4 regions of the Leuconostoc falkenbergense genome follow, and region 2 is predicted to be linked to each of the others. Evidence: predicted binding sites of a transcription regulator. Region 2 holds the regulator's gene; each other region holds the start of a gene.

Region 1 (4,258 bases), 220 kb from region 2:
CTAGACTTGCTAGTTCATCAGCATATACACCAAACTGAAAAGCAGATTGTAGTTTGGCTTCATAGGGTACAATATTAGATTCTTTTGCTTTGTTAAAAAGTTCATCTGGTGTCATTTTTGATCCCTCAATCTTATTTAGAAATTATATTGGATTAATTATACCATTGACAAAATTTCATTCAGAAAGTCGTGTGATGAAATATGCGGTGCCACAAACAATCGTATCAAGCGAAACAACCAATACGAGAAAGTTACTAATAACTAAATAATGGTCGAATAACATCAAAGCTTATAAAAAAATGATGACATTATCTTGAATGTAGGGCCAAGCAATTAGCGTATTAACGAAGATATGTGCTAACATGGTGTACTGAAGTTTACCTGTAAATCGATACAACAATCCTAACAATAATCCAAAAATGAAATAAGGAAGCAAGACTGTTAAATTCTGATGTTGATGAAGCAGTGAAAAAATGATTGCGCTAAATATAACATCAAAGCCATATTTTGACTTTCTAAAGTAGAAATTCATTAACAAACCTCTACACATTAATTCTTCAAAGATTGGTCCAAGAAAAGTAATAGCTAACAGCTCTAATTGTATGCCTAATATTGAAGAGTTATTTAATGTGCTTAAAATCAGTCTTTGGTTATTGGCAACGGGAATAGGGAAGACTTTATTGATTACTGTTGTTAATACGAAATCCAATACTACAACAAGCAAACTAAGCAGGATACTGAGTAATTTTGGTGATTCCCATATGATTGTCTTTTTAATTTTATTTGTGAGATAAAGAGATAAGAGAATAATGGGGATAATGTATAAAGTGATGTCAGACAGTAACCACCCTTGATAATTTTGGTAAGAAGAATAGTTCAAATAAGAAATAGCGAAACTGTTAAGTAGTGGCATTAGCCAAACAAAACACAAGAATATCAATGCAGGTGTCATGAAATTTAGAAATACAATTTTTAATGATGCTTTTTTCATTATGTTGAAATCCTTTGTGTTTAAATAATATTTTTAGTTAATATGATTAATTGTACTCTTATTAAAATTACTGATATGTCAGATAAAAAATTTAATACGTATTTAAATTCTGTCTGCTAAATGTTTTGCTTTTAAATTATTTTGAAAGGTTAAGGAAGATAACGGATTAACAACAAATACAAATAATTAGTCATTTATTTGCAAGTTTATTTTATTAAGAGATGCTGTATTTCAATATACTATGTAATGAGGATAAGTTTAGAAGCTGGCACAAATCAAATTGTGCTAGCTTTTTTTCTTGTGATTGGGTTTTGAAAGGAAAATCCACATCAAACAGAAATCTGAAGCTAAGTTAAAGTAAACAAAACAAAACTAATCCGCACCAGTATTCAATAAATAATTTTTCAATCTTGACTTTTTCATAAGGTAATATATAATTTACTTAAGTAATATATACATTACTTAAAAAGGATATTTGTGATGCTTACGAATAATGTCAAGAAATTTAGAGTTGAAGCTGGAATTTCTCAAAGAGATCTGTCCTATATTGCTGGTGTTACTCGTCAAACAATGAGTTTAATTGAGAAAGGTGAGTACAACCCAACAATTAGTCTTTGTTTGAGAATTTGTTATGGACTCAATAAGACACTTGATGACGTTTTTTGGTTACAACAGGGGGATTTTGAAAATGAAAAAAGTCGTTGATGAACGTTTAAAGATACAATTAATCAAAAATTTTAAAATAGCCTTTCTCGTTGAGAATGCTGTTATTGTATTAATGTTAATTTATCAAAGCTTTAAAAATGTGGACAAAGCAATTAGTGCCAGTAATCCGATTTGGGCTGCGTTCATTGTCGGTACAATGACACTATCACTGCTATCAGTCAATGTCACTGCAAGCATTGAAGATAAGCCAAAGAGATCCAACTTAAGACTATTGTCTTATTTCGTGCTTATATTTATTATCGGCAGTTTGTTCTTTATGGTTACAGTGCCACAACATATCTTACTGGCTTTGCTTTGTGGGACAATAATTGCAGTAGTGGTATCAGGCATTTTGATTTATGAAAACCACTATCGATACCAAGATAATTAAGGACGGCTAATTGCTATAAAAATACCTTGAATTTTTTAAGGTATTTTTATTTGAACTTAAATCCATCAAAATAACTCAAGTATGTTAATAAATTCTGCTTGCTAAACAGAACATTTGTTCGTATAATGAATTATACGTCTTTTGTTTTGGAGATAGGCTATGGTTAACCAGCAGAAAACTGAATATGATTATACACATGAAGAACGCCGTGTGATATTTATGATTGATTCTAAAAGTTTCTATGCCAGTGTGGAGTGTGTGGAACGTGACTACAATCCACTAAAAGCCTTACTTGTTGTGATGTCGGAACAAGAGAACACCAACGGTGGTTTAGTCTTGGCATCTTCACCAATGGCCAAGAAAATGCTGGGTATCACTAATGTTACTCGACAACGAGATATTCCTGTTTGCCCGGACTTAGTGATTGCTCATCCAAGAATAAACCTTTATATTCAAGAAAATCTACGTATTAATAACATCTATCGTCGATACACTGATGATGCGCACTTATTACCATATTCCATTGACGAATCTATCCTTGACATGACACATTCTTGGCAATTATTTGGTAAAACGCCAGCAGAAGTTGCTTTCAAAATACAACAACAAGTTCGAGCAGAAACTGGTATCTATTTAACTGTTGGTATTGGTGATTCACCGGTTTTAGCCAAATTGGCGCTTGATATTGAAGCCAAACACGCAAAGAATTTAACTGGCATTTGGCACTATGAAGATGTGCCAGAGAAATTATGGTCAATCACACAACTCACTGATGTCTGGAGTATTGGTTCACGGACTGCTCATAAGCTCAATTTGATGGGCATTCATTCGATGTATGATTTAGCGCATCAAGATCCATATCTCTTTCGTTCGCAACTAGGATTAATGGGTGAGCAATTATTCGCTTTGTCTTGGGGGATTGATCGTTCTGATTTGGCTGACAAAATTAAACCAAAAAGTAAATCTTATAGTAACTCGCAAGTGTTACCACGTGATTATAGCCAACAAGATGAAATTGAAATTGTTATTCGAGAAATGGCTGATCAGGTCGCTACAAGAATTCGTGCCCATCAAAAGCAAACAAGCTTAGTTGGTTTGTTTATCGGTTATTCTTTTGCCGAAAGTGAGCAACAGAGATCTCATGGGTTTAGGAAACAGTGCCGTATTAGTCCTACTAATGATACTAATATTTTAATGGCTATTATGGTTAATCTCTTTAGAAAATATTGGCATGGCGAAGTGATTAGACATATTGGGATTGATTATGGTGGTTTAGTTGATGACACTGGCGTACAGCTTAATCTCTTTGAGCAACCTGAGCATCTCCTTAAAACCAATAAAATTGACCAAGTCGTTGATGAAATTCGTCAGCGTTTTGGCACGACTGCTTTGATGCGAGCTATGTCCAAAGAGGCCGGGGGAACAGCTATTAATCGCGCTAGCTTAGTGGGTGGTCATAATGGGGGTAATAGCTATGATTAACAGAAAGGATATTGTTCATGGCACGACCTGATTTTAACAAAAATATGCGTATCAAAGACTTTCAGAGCTACTATTGGTACAAAACGGAACTGCAACAAATTTGCAAAAGGCACAGTCTACCAGCCACTGGAACAAAGGCTGAGTTAACAGCCTATATTATTAAACTACTTACTGGTATACCAGTATCAAACATTAAAACAACCAGAACAATACGTCGTAAAGGCACTCTAAAAGCTAGTTCAATTACACCCAATACCAATATATTAGCGTCCGGTTTTAGTTTGAATAATGAAGCGCGAGCATTTTTTAAAGCATATTATGGGTTAAGCCAATTTAGTTTTAAAAAATCGATGGCTATTAAGATGAGAGCAATTGAAACAACACAAGACAAAACGGCCACAGTCAAGGACTTGATGGATGTTTACGAGCACCCCTATGAAAATTTAGTAACCAACGCTGAAGAACAGACATATCAATGGAATGACTTTGTCAAAACATTTATGGCCGATGATTATACCAAAGTTTATCGTGAACGAATGACAGTCGCTTCAATTTTATGGGCAAGAGTTAGAGACTCTAATCAACCTAAACATTACAGCCAAGGACTATTGAAACAGTACCAATCCGATATTCGTCAATACTTATCTTGATAATTATCGATTCATAGTAGAAATGGAAAAGTAATATGG
Region 2 (4,258 bases):
TCAGGTACAGCTATTCATCCGATTGCTGTACGATTTGTTTATGAAGCAGCGCAAACTGTTGATATTCCAATTATTGGGGTAGGTGGTGTTACGCAAGTTGAAGATGCTTTGGAACTTTTGATGGCAGGCGCATCAGCCGTTCAAGTGGGATCTGCAATCGCAACCAATCCAACTGTTATGACAGATATCATTGCAGCACTACCAAAGGCACTTGATAAATATGGATTTGCGGACGTGACAGAAGTAACGCGAACGTTCAAGAAAAGTTGACTACTAAGGGGAAAAAACATGATAAATCGACCAGTTTTTATTGCACTGGACTTTCCAGATGGTAAAACGGCACTAAATTTTTTAGAACCTTTTAAAAAATTAGACCAAAAGCCGGCAATCAAGGTTGGTATGGAATTATTTTATGCAGAAGGACCGGATTTTGTCAGAGATTTACGCCAAAAAGGATTTGATATCTTTTTAGATTTAAAACTTTATGACATTCCCAACACTGTTGGCCATGCAGTTGCAAATATTGCAAAATTAGATATTCAGTATTTAACGTTACATGCGGCTGGCGGGGCTAAAATGATGACTGCTGCAGTTGCTAATAAAGGTCACAACTTAAAAATACTAGCAGTGACGCAATTAACATCTTTTTCTGAAGCTGATGTTCAAGAAATTTCCCAATCGACAGTAACGTTGGCGGAAAGTGTGTTGCACTTAGCAAAAATGGCTGACAACGCGGGTGTGGATGGTACGATTAGTTCGCCTTTAGAAGCTGGTATGATACAAGCTAACACGCAATCAGATTTCTTAACTATCACCCCAGGAATTCGCTTAGCAGGTGATGATGCGAATGACCAAATGCGTGTCACAACCCCTGTCAAGGCAAAACAATTAGGTGCAACGGGACTTGTTGTTGGTCGTTCGATTACTAAAGCTAGTGATCCAGTTGTTGCATACCAACAAGTATTGAAAGAATGGAGTCTTTAAATGACAGATTATGCAAATGAAGTTGCCAATGATTTACTTGAAATTGGTGCGGTTAAATTTTCACCGGAGGCGCCGTTCACATGGGCGTCGGGTATTAAAAGTCCGATTTACACTGATAATCGCATGACAATTGGTTTTCCAAAGGTTCGAGAAAACATTTATTGTGGATTAACAGAATTAATCAAAGCGTCATATCCTGATGTTGAAATTATTGGCGGTGTTGCCACTGCAGGCATTCCACACGCAGCTTGGGTGGCAGATCAATTAAAAAAACCAATGATTTATGTACGATCAAAACCAAAAGATCATGGTGCAGGTCGCCAAACAGAGGGGGCAAACGTTACAAATCACAAAGTAGTGCTGATTGATGATTTGATTTCAACGGGCGGCTCAGTATTGGCTGCAGCAAAAGCAGTTGAAAACGAAGGTGGCAATGTTTTGGGCATTGTGTCCATTTTTTCATACGAACTGCTGTCTGGTGTAAAAAATTTTGAAAGTGCTAATCTAACCTTTAAATCGTTGACAACTTATTCACAATTAATGGCATTGGCTGTTAGTCGAGGAGACCTAGCTGCGGACCAGATTGAGACATTAAACGAGTGGAAAAAGCAACCAGAAAAATGGCAAGCAAACTAAAAAAAATCGACATTACGTCGATTTTTTTTAGTATATTGCGTCTCGATAAAGACCAATAACCTTACCAAGAATGGCAACTTGCTTTAAAATAATTGGTGCCATTGCATCGTTTTCAGGTTGCAATCGATAATGATCTGCTTCGCGGAAAAAGCGTTTTACAGTTGCTTCGTCGTTGTCATTCATTGCAACAACAACGTCGCCATTATCAGCATTTTCTTGACGACGGACAATGACTTTGTCACCATCTAGAATACCAATATTGATCATTGATTCGCCATGAACATTGAGCATAAACAAATCACCATCAAATTGCATTAGGTTGTCAGGAATCGGGAAAAATTCTGTTGCCTCTTCTTCAACGGCCAAAATTGGTGTTCCTGCTGTTACAACACCGAGAACAGGAATTTTACCAGGTGTAATTGAAACACCCAGCATTTCTAGACCAGCATCTGTGATTTCAATGGCACGTGCTCTTGGTTTTGAAGCATCTTTTAAGAGATATCCTTTTTTAACCAAACGCTCGATATGACCATGAATCGTAGAAGAGGAAGACAGACCAACCGCTTCGCCAATTTCTCTAACAGTGGGGGGGAAACCGTTAGTTGATTGGGCCTCATGTATAAATCTTAAGACTTGTATTTGTTTGCTTTCTTGAATAATTGCCATGATGGGGTTCCTACTTAATAATTAGTAACTCAATTATACCCAAAAAACACGAACAAATCAAACACGTGTTCGTTAATTTTAGAAAATGTCAAATAAGTCGCCGTGAAAATTTATAATTTCTTTAGAAACTATATGATTTTTAGTGGATTTCTGTGTAAAAAAAAGCTAAAAAGCAAACTTATTAACTTCACTTTTTGGATGGCATGCACTAACCGGCTGTGATATAATTGTTATCAGACATTCGATGAGGAGAAAAAACATGAGTACAGGACTTGTAATCTTGATTGCAGTTTTGGCCTTGGCGATTGGTTTGGCTGGTGGTTTCTTCTTGGCACGTAGTTCAATGAAAAACTATTTGGCTAAGAATCCACCAATTTCTGAAGAAATGATGAAGTCAATGATGATGTCAATGGGTCAAAAGCCATCACAAAAAAAGTTAAATCAAATGATGGCTCAAATGAAACAGCAAAGTGCAAATGCGCAAAAAAAATAAGCTTAGCGCTTATTTTTTTTGTATTCTTTTAGGATCAATATATTGCCAATCAGGATTGATTTCATCATCTAGTTTATCAAAAGCTGCTTGCATGATGTCAGTATATTTGGCAATGTTTTCAGCATTCAATTTATCGGCGCGCTCAATGTAGATTGGCTCTCCAAAATTAATTGTGGTATTATGACGTTTAAAGAGCTGGCTAAACTTCACTGGGCCCTGGTATACCGCCGGTACAATTGGCTTTCCGGCCATACGCGCGATTAATAATGAGCCGGACTTCAAGTCGTCACTGTGACGAGAACCTGAAGGAAACATGATTAATGATCTTTTACCACTTTTGAGTTCTCGTACAGGGTATTTGATGACACTTGGGCCAACGTTTTCGCGATCAACTGGGAAAGCGCCAGCAGACTTAATGAGCCAAGCAAGAGGCTTGAATTTAAAAAGTTCGATTTTCGCCATGAAAATAAAGTGTTTGGGGTACGCAGCCACCGCGTACCAAACAGGGTCCCACCATGTGCGGTGTGGACCAACTAGGACATAATTGTCATCTTTAGGTAGTTTGTCGCGGTTCATATAGGTAATGCGGCCGTTGATAGTCCAAATAATAGCCACGGCAACACCACGAAGAAAGTCGTAAAATTTCATATTTATTCACCTCATAAACGAAATCAAATTTAATTTTACCGAGAAAAGGGAAGAAACGCAAATGACAGAGCCAAGTTTAACAGCCGGCGAACGGATTGATGGTTTACCATCTCAAAATATTAGAATTATTCAAAATCCAGATATGTTTTCATATTCACTTGATGCCATTTTACTAGCACATTTTGCAGATGTTAAAGGTAAAGGCCGGGGACATGCTGTTGATTTGGGTGCTGGCACTGGGGCGGTGGGGTTATTTTATGCGCCAAAAGTGAGTGGCCGCGTCACATTAGTCGAAATCCAGCCTGAATTGGCAGCCATGGCGCAGCGAAGTATTGATTTGAATGGTATGTCTGATCGTGTAAGTGTACTACAAAAGGATATGAAAAATATTTTTGAGGACATCAAACCGGGATCTGTCGAAACTGTGCTCAGTAACCCACCTTATTTTCCTTTAAATGACACCACGAAAACCAATCATGATCATCACTATGAGTTAGCTCGCCACGAATTAACAATCGACTTGCCTAATTTAGCTCAAATTGCTAATAAATTACTGAAAAATAATGGTAAATTCTATATGGTTCATCGACCAGACCGTTTGGCAGATATTTTTGCAGCTTTTGCCAAACGAAAACTTATGATTAAGCGGGTTCAATTTGTCTATGGTAAGGCAGGTCGTGAGGCAAATATGGTTTTAGTTGAAGCGATTAAATCAGGACGTCCAGGCGGTGTACGAATTTTGCCGCCGCTGATTGCATACGACGAGACTAATGATTATACACCCGAAATGAATAACATTTTGTATGGCAAGGCTTGGTAATAATGAAAGCA
Region 3 (4,258 bases), 190 kb from region 2:
GTCGTAGTAGAGGCTCTTGGGGGCCGCTCCTTGTTTACAAGTTATATAATACGGTGTTATTGTTATGAATCACGACCCATTTTCGTCGTGTTTCTGTAAATAATTGTAAAGAAAGGTTTACACAAAAAAACGGCCTTTGGCCGTCAATTAATCATTGTATAGCCAAATCCGCGAACCGTTTTCAATATTTCTGGTGATTTGGGATTTGTTTCTATTTTTTCGCGTAAATTACTAATGTGCATATCAACCATGCGACTTTCACCGGTATACTCATAACCCCAAACTGCAGTCAAAATAGTTTCTCGATCAATCACACGGCCCAATCGTTGGGCGAAATACAATAATAAATCATATTCACGTGGCGTCAATGCAACACTCTGACCAGCCTTAGTAACAATCTTTTTACCATCGTTGATATTCAAATCTTGAATCGTAATCACTGTTTCTTCTGACTGAACTATGGGTGTTTGTGAGCGACGTAAAACCGCTTTTAATCTGGCAATCACTTCTCTCGGGCTAAAAGGCTTGGTAATATAATCATCTGCTCCAAGCTCCAAACCAAAGACACGGTCAAATTCGTCTCCTTTAGCTGTCACTAAAATTACCGGTGTTGTGATTTTATCCTGACGAATTTGTTTTAAAACCGTCATGCCATCTATGTTTGGTAACATCAAATCTAGTAAAATTGCATCAAATTGTTCTGATTTTGCTAATTGATAAGCTGAGTTACCATCTCCTGCTGTTGTAACCTCGTACCCGTTTTGTTCCAAATTATATTGTAACAGCGTTGAAATTGCTACTTCATCATCGACAACCAATATTTTAGTCATGTTAATCTCCAAGGAATCTATTATCTGCATTGTAACAAAAAAAAGAAAAACGCCCTAGCGTTTTTCCGAAATGTTTACATAACTTATACAATTGGTTCATCTGTTAGATCATCATCAATGCCCAAATCCAAGTCTGCAGTTTGACTAACCGCACCATCCTTTTCTTCAGGCACATCTGAGGTTGTAGAAACATTGTCGCCATCATTATTAATACCGTACGCTTGCCGAACCTTAACATAAAGTTCTTGTCTCAAATCAGCGTGATCAGGATCATCAAGGTAATCCTTAGCTTTTTCTCGACCTTGACCAATTCGTTCGCCCTCATATGCATACCAAGCACCAGCTTTATCAACAATATCCTGATCAACTGCTAAGTCTAAAATTTCACCAGTCTGTGAAATTCCCTTACCATACATAATATCTACTTCTGCTACCTTAAACGGCGGCGCAACCTTATTTTTTACAACTTTAACTTTCGTTAAATTACCAGTCACATCAGTACCATCTTTAATTTGTGTCGAGCGACGAACCTCTAGACGAACCGTTGAATAAAACTTGAGTGCGCGACCACCAGGTGTCGTTTCAGGGTTACCAAACATTACCCCGACCTTTTCTCTAATTTGGTTAATAAATATAGCAATGGTCCCTGTACGATTTAGCGTACCAGCAAGTTTTCTTAATGCCTGACTCATTAAACGTGCCTGAAGACCGACGTGTGCGTCACCCATTTCACCTTCAATTTCGGCTCTAGGGACTAGCGCAGCAACAGAATCAATCACAATCATATCAACCGCACCAGATTGAACTAATGCATCAGCAATTTCTAGACCTTGTTCACCCGTGTCAGGCTGAGAAAGCAATAGCTCATCTTTTTTAACGCCTAAAGCCTCTGCATACTTGACATCCAAGGCATTTTCAGCGTCAATATACGCTGCTGTGCCTCCCTGCTTTTGCACCTCAGCAACAGCATGTAGCGCAATCGTCGTTTTTCCAGAAGATTCTGGTCCATAAACCTCAATAATACGACCCTTAGGATATCCACCAACTCCCAACGCGATATCTAACTTAACAGATCCGGAAGGAATTGTTTCCACTTGCGTCAGCGCATTGTCTCCTAAAGTCATCACTGAGCCCTTACCAAAATTTTTTTCAATTTTTTTTAGCGCTTCATTTAATGCAGCCTGACGGCCATCCTTTTTAGCTTTGTCATCTTTTTTTGTCGTCTTTTTTGTTACCATGCGGCAAACTCCTTTTATCTTACTTGATTAGTGTAACTGTTTCTAGAATCAAAAGCAAGTCTTTTTCGAACATTTGTTCGTTATCTTTTGTTCATACTTTGTTATACGAAAAAAGCGCTTCAAGCGCTTTGAAAACGTACTATAAACCATCTGAGAAAACAACTCTATTTTGCCAAAAGTAGTCTAATCCAGAATATATCGTAAATATTACCGCTACCCACAATAAGATGTCTCCAATTGGAAAGCCAATTGTGGCAAACGGTGCATTGTGAATATACAAAAAGAAAATAGCAAACATTTGAGAAAATGTTTTTATTTTGCCGGGCATTTGCGCTGCCAACACTTGACCATTATTTTCAACAATTAATGTCCTTAAACCAGTAATAGCCAGTTCGCGAATCACAATAACTGCTGTCATCCATGCCGGTACAACGCCAAAGCTGGTTAGAAAAATCAATGCTGTCATTACCAACAGTTTGTCCGCCAACGGATCTGCAAACTTGCCAAAATTGGTTACTAAGTGCTGACTGCGTGCAATTTTGCCATCTAGAAAATCCGTGATTGCAGCAATTGCAAATACAATTGCTGCAATTAACCATGTGGTGGGCACTGTAGTACCCGCCAATTTCACATTTCCCCAATCCAACGGCAATGTTAATAACAAGATAAAAATTGGAATTAAAATAATACGAAAAACTGTTAATTTATTAGGTAAATTCATGAAAAATCCTTCTATTTATTTAGATTAAATAAAACATTCCAAAAGGCAGTAGTAGCACCATCCACTGGCACAGTTTCACCGTCCACAGTTAAAGTTGCGTTGCTAACATTAGTAAATTGTACATTGAAAGAAGTTGTACCAGATGGAATCTCTACTGTTTTATCATTACCAGCCGAAACTGTCTCATTTAATAATATATTGCTATTGCCATCACTAACCTTAACAGTTGTTCCGGTACTCTGTGCCTTAATCACAACAGTATGCTTTTTTGTGCTCTCGTTAGACAAATTAAAAATGGTTGTTTGTAGACTTGTATTTGTTTCGGGAGAGCTTAAATCCAACTTTTTCTTGCTGGAAGAGGAAGCAGAGGACGAAGAACTTGATTTTTTTGATGATGTAGCATTTGACGAAGATTTCGGTACAGCCGAAGACGAAACTGAAACATTCCCACTATCACTATTTTGTGATGTACTAGTACCAACATGAGTCAAAACAAACCAAATCACTGCCAATGCAATCACAATCAACAAACCAATCCAGATTGTCGGCATAAAATTGGACAGTCTTGACTTGGCCGTCATTGTATGATCAATACCAGCGCGCATAATACCATCATCATCTTGGTGCGCGCGACTCAAATCACTACTACGTGAAATCGACACTGGTGGTTTTTCTCCCAAAACCTCATCTGGGTGTAAACCAACAGCTAAAGCATATTGACGAATAAAAGCACGCACATAAAAATCACCCGGTAGAACGCTGAGATTATTTTCCTCAATCGCAACCAAATAACGACGTTGAATCTTGGTGATATTCTGAATATCATCCAATGATAAATTTTTAGATTGGCGAGCAGCTTTTAATTGTTCACCAATTTGATTTGTTAATGTTTCACTCATAAATGTCCTAAAACCTATTTTTGCAACACAAAACGTTGCAGTACAGCACCCTGAAAAATTATATCGGCTGTTACAAGAATGTCATCAAATGTTAAATCTTGTAACAACTCTATCTTATCAAAAAGATTAGCCCCAGACAAGGCATCATCTCCTCGAAGTGCAATGTTTTCAAGTGAATTTAGACGTTGTATACCTTCACCAATGGTTGCTCGTTTAAGTTGTTCAAAATTATGGGCTTGATTTTTCAACGCGCTGCGATATTGATTAATTTGCGTTTGAATTGCCTTTTCTAACGCCTGATAAGCTGTCGTTTCCGCAAAGATACTAATAAATTGATATTCACGTATTAAATCAAAAGATGTGTCAAATTCTGAATCAATAATACCTTTATTATACAACTTTTGATACCAATCCGTCTGCTCACCAAAGAGTAAATCCAACATTAGATCAACCGCTAAAGTACGTTTAGTGACGATTGTACCACGCAACGGCTTGCCATTAATGCGAATACCAAACGCAACCTTGGGCCGTGAAATATTAAACTGACGTGTATCAGACAGATTAACCGCT
Region 4 (4,258 bases), 920 kb from region 2:
TCTGTTTGGCTGTTTGCAAACATGCTGTACTATCGAGAATTTTCTGATTTTCTATCGATGGGTATTTTAGGATCAGGGAGTTCGACCGGTAATAACTTGGGCAAATCTATCGCTGCGATTATTCATTGGACCGATTATTTGGTTTTCATAGACATCATTATTTTGATTGCTCTGGTTGTTTTTAAGCAGTTAACAATTGACCGCAAGGGTGTTCAGAAAAAATTTGCTATTTTGACAACATTGTTTGGTGTGATTTTAATGTTTGTTGACTATGGTATTGCATCGACGAACCGTTCAGGATTATTGACACGTTCGTTTGATAATAATTATATCGTTAAATATCTTGGGTTGAATGAGTATGCTGTGTTCAATGCAGTTCAAACTTATAATCAAACAGAAAGTCGGAAGCGTGCTAAACCAACCGATTTGGCCAAAGTTAAAAAATTTGTTGCAACACAAAAATTGCCAGATAATATTCAATACTATGGTACACAAAAAGGCAAAAATGTTTTTATGATTCACTTGGAATCATTCCAACAATTTCTGATTGATTATAAAGTTGACGGTCAAGAAGTAACGCCTAATTTAAATAAGTTTTATCATGACCAAAATACGTTGAGCTTTGATAATTTTTATAATCAAGTGGGGCAAGGTAAAACTTCTGATGCTGAAATGATGCAGGAAAATTCATTGTTTGGCTTAGCAACTGGTTCAGCAATGGTTAAATATGGCACCAATAATACGTTTGAGTCATTGCCGGCTATTTTGGGACAACGTGGTTATACGACGGCAGCCTTTCATGGCGATGTTGCCAGCTTTTGGAACAGAGATAATACCTACAAATCATTTGGTTACGACTATTTCTTTTCAAAATCTTACTATTCCAACGCTAATAAGGCAAATTATAACATTGGTTATGGGATGAAAGACAAAATATTCTTACGAGATAGTGCTCAGTATATTGAGCAACTGCCACAACCATTCTATGCAAAGTTAATCACGGTTACTAACCACTACCCATACGATTTGGATAAGCAAAACATTGATTTTCCGGCGACCAAAACAGGTGATAATACAGTTGACGGCTATGTTCAAACAGCTCATTATTTGGACCAATCTTTTGGCGAATTAATGACGTACATTAAAAAAGTTGGACTCTATAATAATTCAGTGTTTGTGCTTTATGGTGACCATTATGGTATTTCTGAAAATCATCAACCAGCAATTGCGCAATTACTTGGAAAAGACAAAATCACGAATTACGATTTAGCCAATTTCCAAAAGGTGCCGTTTATGATTCATGCGACTGGTCTCAAAGGTGGTATTAATCACACTTATGGTGGTGAAATTGATATGATGCCAACTTTGTTGGACGTGTTAGGCGTGCCAGATGATGGGATGACTATGTTTGGGCAAGATATGCTATCGAGCAATTACAAAGGTAAAGTTGTTTTCCGAGATGGTGATTGGATAACGCCAACTTATACAAAGTTTAATAATCAATACTTTAATACGCAAACGGGAGAGCAGGTCACAGAAAGTGCCGATAAGCAACTGAAAAAGGTAGCCAAAACTATGTCAGCTTATGCGACAAAAGTGCTTGGCTATTCAGATGAGGTTATCACTGGTGATTTGCTGAGATTTGATACATCACGATCAGACTTCCATGCGATAAACAAAAAAGATTATAATTACAAAAAGTCTGCTGGTTTAGCAGCCTTGAAAAAGGCACAAAAAAGTAATCCATCAAGTATTTTGGCACAAAATAAGGGCAAATCCACATTGAGCGATTATGTGACAGATGCACCTGAGTTAAAAAGTGACGATTCAGATAAGTGAAAAATGGCGAACAAGGTTCAACTAGAACATTTGTTCGTTTTTTGATATAATGAAATAAGATTGTCTCAAAAAATAGTGATACGGTGACGAAAAGAGAAAATAATATGATTGAACACCAAACAGATCATGAATTTGAAGTGGTCTCAAAATATCAGCCAACTGGTGATCAGCCGCAAGCCATCGAGCAGCTAGTCAGTGGTTTAAATAATAATGTAAAAGAACAAATTTTACTTGGTGCTACGGGAACAGGTAAGACATTTACTATTTCGAACGTCATTAAGAATGCGCAAAGGCCAACACTAGTTCTTAGCCATAATAAAACGTTAGCAGGCCAACTGTATAGCGAATTAAAAGAATTTTTTCCAAATAATGCTGTCGAATATTTTGTATCATATTATGATTATTATCAACCAGAAGCTTATGTACCAAGTTCCGATACTTTTATTGAAAAAGATTCCGCTGTCAATGATGAGATTGATAAATTACGTAACTCGGCAACAAGTGCATTGTTAGAACGACGTGATACAATCGTGGTGGCTTCTGTCAGTTCGATTTTTGGATTGGGTGATCCACATCAGTATAAAGATCATGTCATTAGTTTGCGGGTGGGCAATGAGTACGGTCGTGACCAACTAATGCGTGACCTTATTGACGTTCAATTTACACGAAACGACATTGATTTTCATCGTGGCACTTTCCGAGTTCGTGGTGATGTCGTCGAAATTTTTCCAGCGTCACAGGATGAAATGGCGCTACGCGTAGAATTTTTTGGTGATGAGGTTGATCGTATCCGAGAAATTAATTCTTTAACAGGCGAAACAGTAGCAGAACGTGAGCATGTTGCCATTTTTCCAGCTAAGCATTTCATGACAGATGACGACCAAATGCGTGTTGCGCTTGAGGGTATTCGCCAAGAAATGAACGAACAAGTTGCAAAGTTTGAAAAAGAAGGTAAATTAATCGAAGCACAGCGCATTAAGCAACGTACTGAATATGATTTAGCCATGCTCGAAGAAATGGGATTTGTTGGTGGTATTGAAAACTATTCACGTTGGATGGATGGCCGTCAAGCCGGCGAGCCACCATTTACACTTCTTGACTTTTTCCCAGATGATTTTCTGATTGTGGTGGATGAAAGCCATGTGACAATGCCGCAGGTAAGGGGGATGTTTAATGGCGACAAGGCGCGTAAAGAAACATTGGTGAACTATGGTTTTCGATTACCAAGTGCATTAGATAATCGGCCACTAACATTACCAGAATTTGAGCAACATGTGAATCAAATCATTTACATGTCAGCCACACCGGGCGATTATGAAATGAACCGTGTAACACCTGATCATATCGCACAGCAAATTATTCGTCCCACTGGGCTGCTTGATCCAGAGGTTGAGGTACGTCCAGTTATGGGCCAAATTGATGATTTAGTAGGCGAAATTAATTTGCGATCGAAACGTGACGAACGCGTCTTCATTACGACGCTTACTAAGCGAATGGCAGAAGATTTAACTGATTACTTAAAAGATTTGGGCATTAAAGTTGCCTACTTACATGCTGACATCAAGACATTAGAGAGAACGGAAATTATTCGTGATTTACGTTTAGGGAAGTACGATGTTTTGATTGGCATTAACTTGTTACGTGAAGGTATTGACGTGCCTGAAGTATCCTTAGTGGCAATTTTAGATGCGGACAAGGAAGGCTTTTTGCGTAATCCACGCTCATTGATTCAAACTATTGGCCGTGCAGCACGTAACGAAAATGGTCATGTCATCATGTATGCCGATAAAATCACAGCGTCGATGGCAGAAGCAATGGCAGAAACTAGTCGACGTCGTGAGATACAAATGGCCTATAATCAAGCGCATGACATTACGCCAAAGACCATTAAAAAGGAAATTAGAGACCTTATTTCAATTACGCACGCTGCTGTTTCGGATGAAAAAGCAGTTGATTTGACGCAAGTGGCGTTTGATGATTTGCCAGCAGATGAGCAACAGGCTATTATTGATAATTTGACGGCACAAATGAAAGCAGCTGCTAAAGCGCTGGACTTTGAAGAAGCCGCACAATTGCGTGATAGTGTCATGACATTAAAAACACGTGCTGGTCATTAACCAACACTATTTAAATTAATTTAAAGAGAAAAAGAATGGCAAAAACACAAATAGAAATTCGTGGTGCTCGGGCACATAATCTAAAAAACATTGATGTGGATATACCAAAAGACCGCTTGACTGTTGTCACTGGTTTGTCGGGATCTGGTAAATCGTCGTTGGCATTTGATACACTTTATGCTGAAGGCCAACGTCGCTACGTGGAAAGCTTAAGTTCTTACGCTCGCCAGTTTTTAGGTCAAATGGATAAACCAGATGTCGATTCTATTGATGGACTATCACCGGCGATTTCGATTGATCAA

What was found. Region 2 encodes LexA, which represses DNA repair genes until DNA is damaged. Its sites were predicted from a motif close to CNAACANNTGTTNG; they were not measured.
Region 1: ACI3ES_RS05100 (Y-family DNA polymerase) is a predicted target of LexA. The motif match lies at 2,195-2,208, and genes of this name have one in related genera.
Region 3: recA (recombinase RecA) is a predicted target of LexA. The motif match lies at 2,135-2,148, and genes of this name have one in related genera.
Region 4: uvrB (excinuclease ABC subunit UvrB) is a predicted target of LexA. The motif match lies at 1,863-1,876, and genes of this name have one in related genera.

What each region holds. Positions count from the first base shown of each region.
Region 1 covers NZ_CP174386.1:1,030,560-1,034,817, forward strand. The annotation lists gene ACI3ES_RS05080 (ASCH domain-containing protein) at 1-115, opposite strand, end outside; gene ACI3ES_RS05085 (CPBP family intramembrane glutamic endopeptidase) at 290-991, opposite strand; gene ACI3ES_RS05090 (helix-turn-helix transcriptional regulator) at 1,472-1,696, shown strand; gene ACI3ES_RS05095 (hypothetical protein) at 1,680-2,087, shown strand; gene ACI3ES_RS05100 (Y-family DNA polymerase) at 2,247-3,569, shown strand; gene ACI3ES_RS05105 (SAP domain-containing protein) at 3,587-4,219, shown strand; gene ACI3ES_RS05110 (hypothetical protein) at 4,255-4,258, shown strand, end outside.
Region 2 covers NZ_CP174386.1:814,341-818,598, forward strand. The annotation lists gene ACI3ES_RS04020 (dihydroorotate dehydrogenase) at 1-270, shown strand, start outside; gene pyrF (orotidine-5'-phosphate decarboxylase) at 289-984, shown strand; gene pyrE (orotate phosphoribosyltransferase) at 985-1,620, shown strand; gene lexA (transcriptional repressor LexA) at 1,648-2,286, opposite strand; gene ACI3ES_RS04040 (YneF family protein) at 2,546-2,779, shown strand; gene ACI3ES_RS04045 (1-acyl-sn-glycerol-3-phosphate acyltransferase) at 2,789-3,427, opposite strand; gene ACI3ES_RS04050 (tRNA1(Val) (adenine(37)-N6)-methyltransferase) at 3,489-4,247, shown strand; gene ACI3ES_RS04055 (GIY-YIG nuclease family protein) at 4,250-4,258, shown strand, end outside.
Region 3 covers NZ_CP174386.1:620,245-624,502, reverse strand. The annotation lists gene ACI3ES_RS03090 (response regulator transcription factor) at 144-830, opposite strand; gene recA (recombinase RecA) at 914-2,068, opposite strand; gene pgsA (CDP-diacylglycerol--glycerol-3-phosphate 3-phosphatidyltransferase) at 2,208-2,789, opposite strand; gene ACI3ES_RS03075 (RodZ family helix-turn-helix domain-containing protein) at 2,801-3,688, opposite strand; gene yfmH (EF-P 5-aminopentanol modification-associated protein YfmH) at 3,703-4,258, opposite strand, start outside.
Region 4 covers NZ_CP174386.1:1,738,344-1,742,601, reverse strand. The annotation lists gene ACI3ES_RS08790 (LTA synthase family protein) at 1-1,839, shown strand, start outside; gene uvrB (excinuclease ABC subunit UvrB) at 1,944-3,956, shown strand; gene uvrA (excinuclease ABC subunit UvrA) at 3,992-4,258, shown strand, end outside.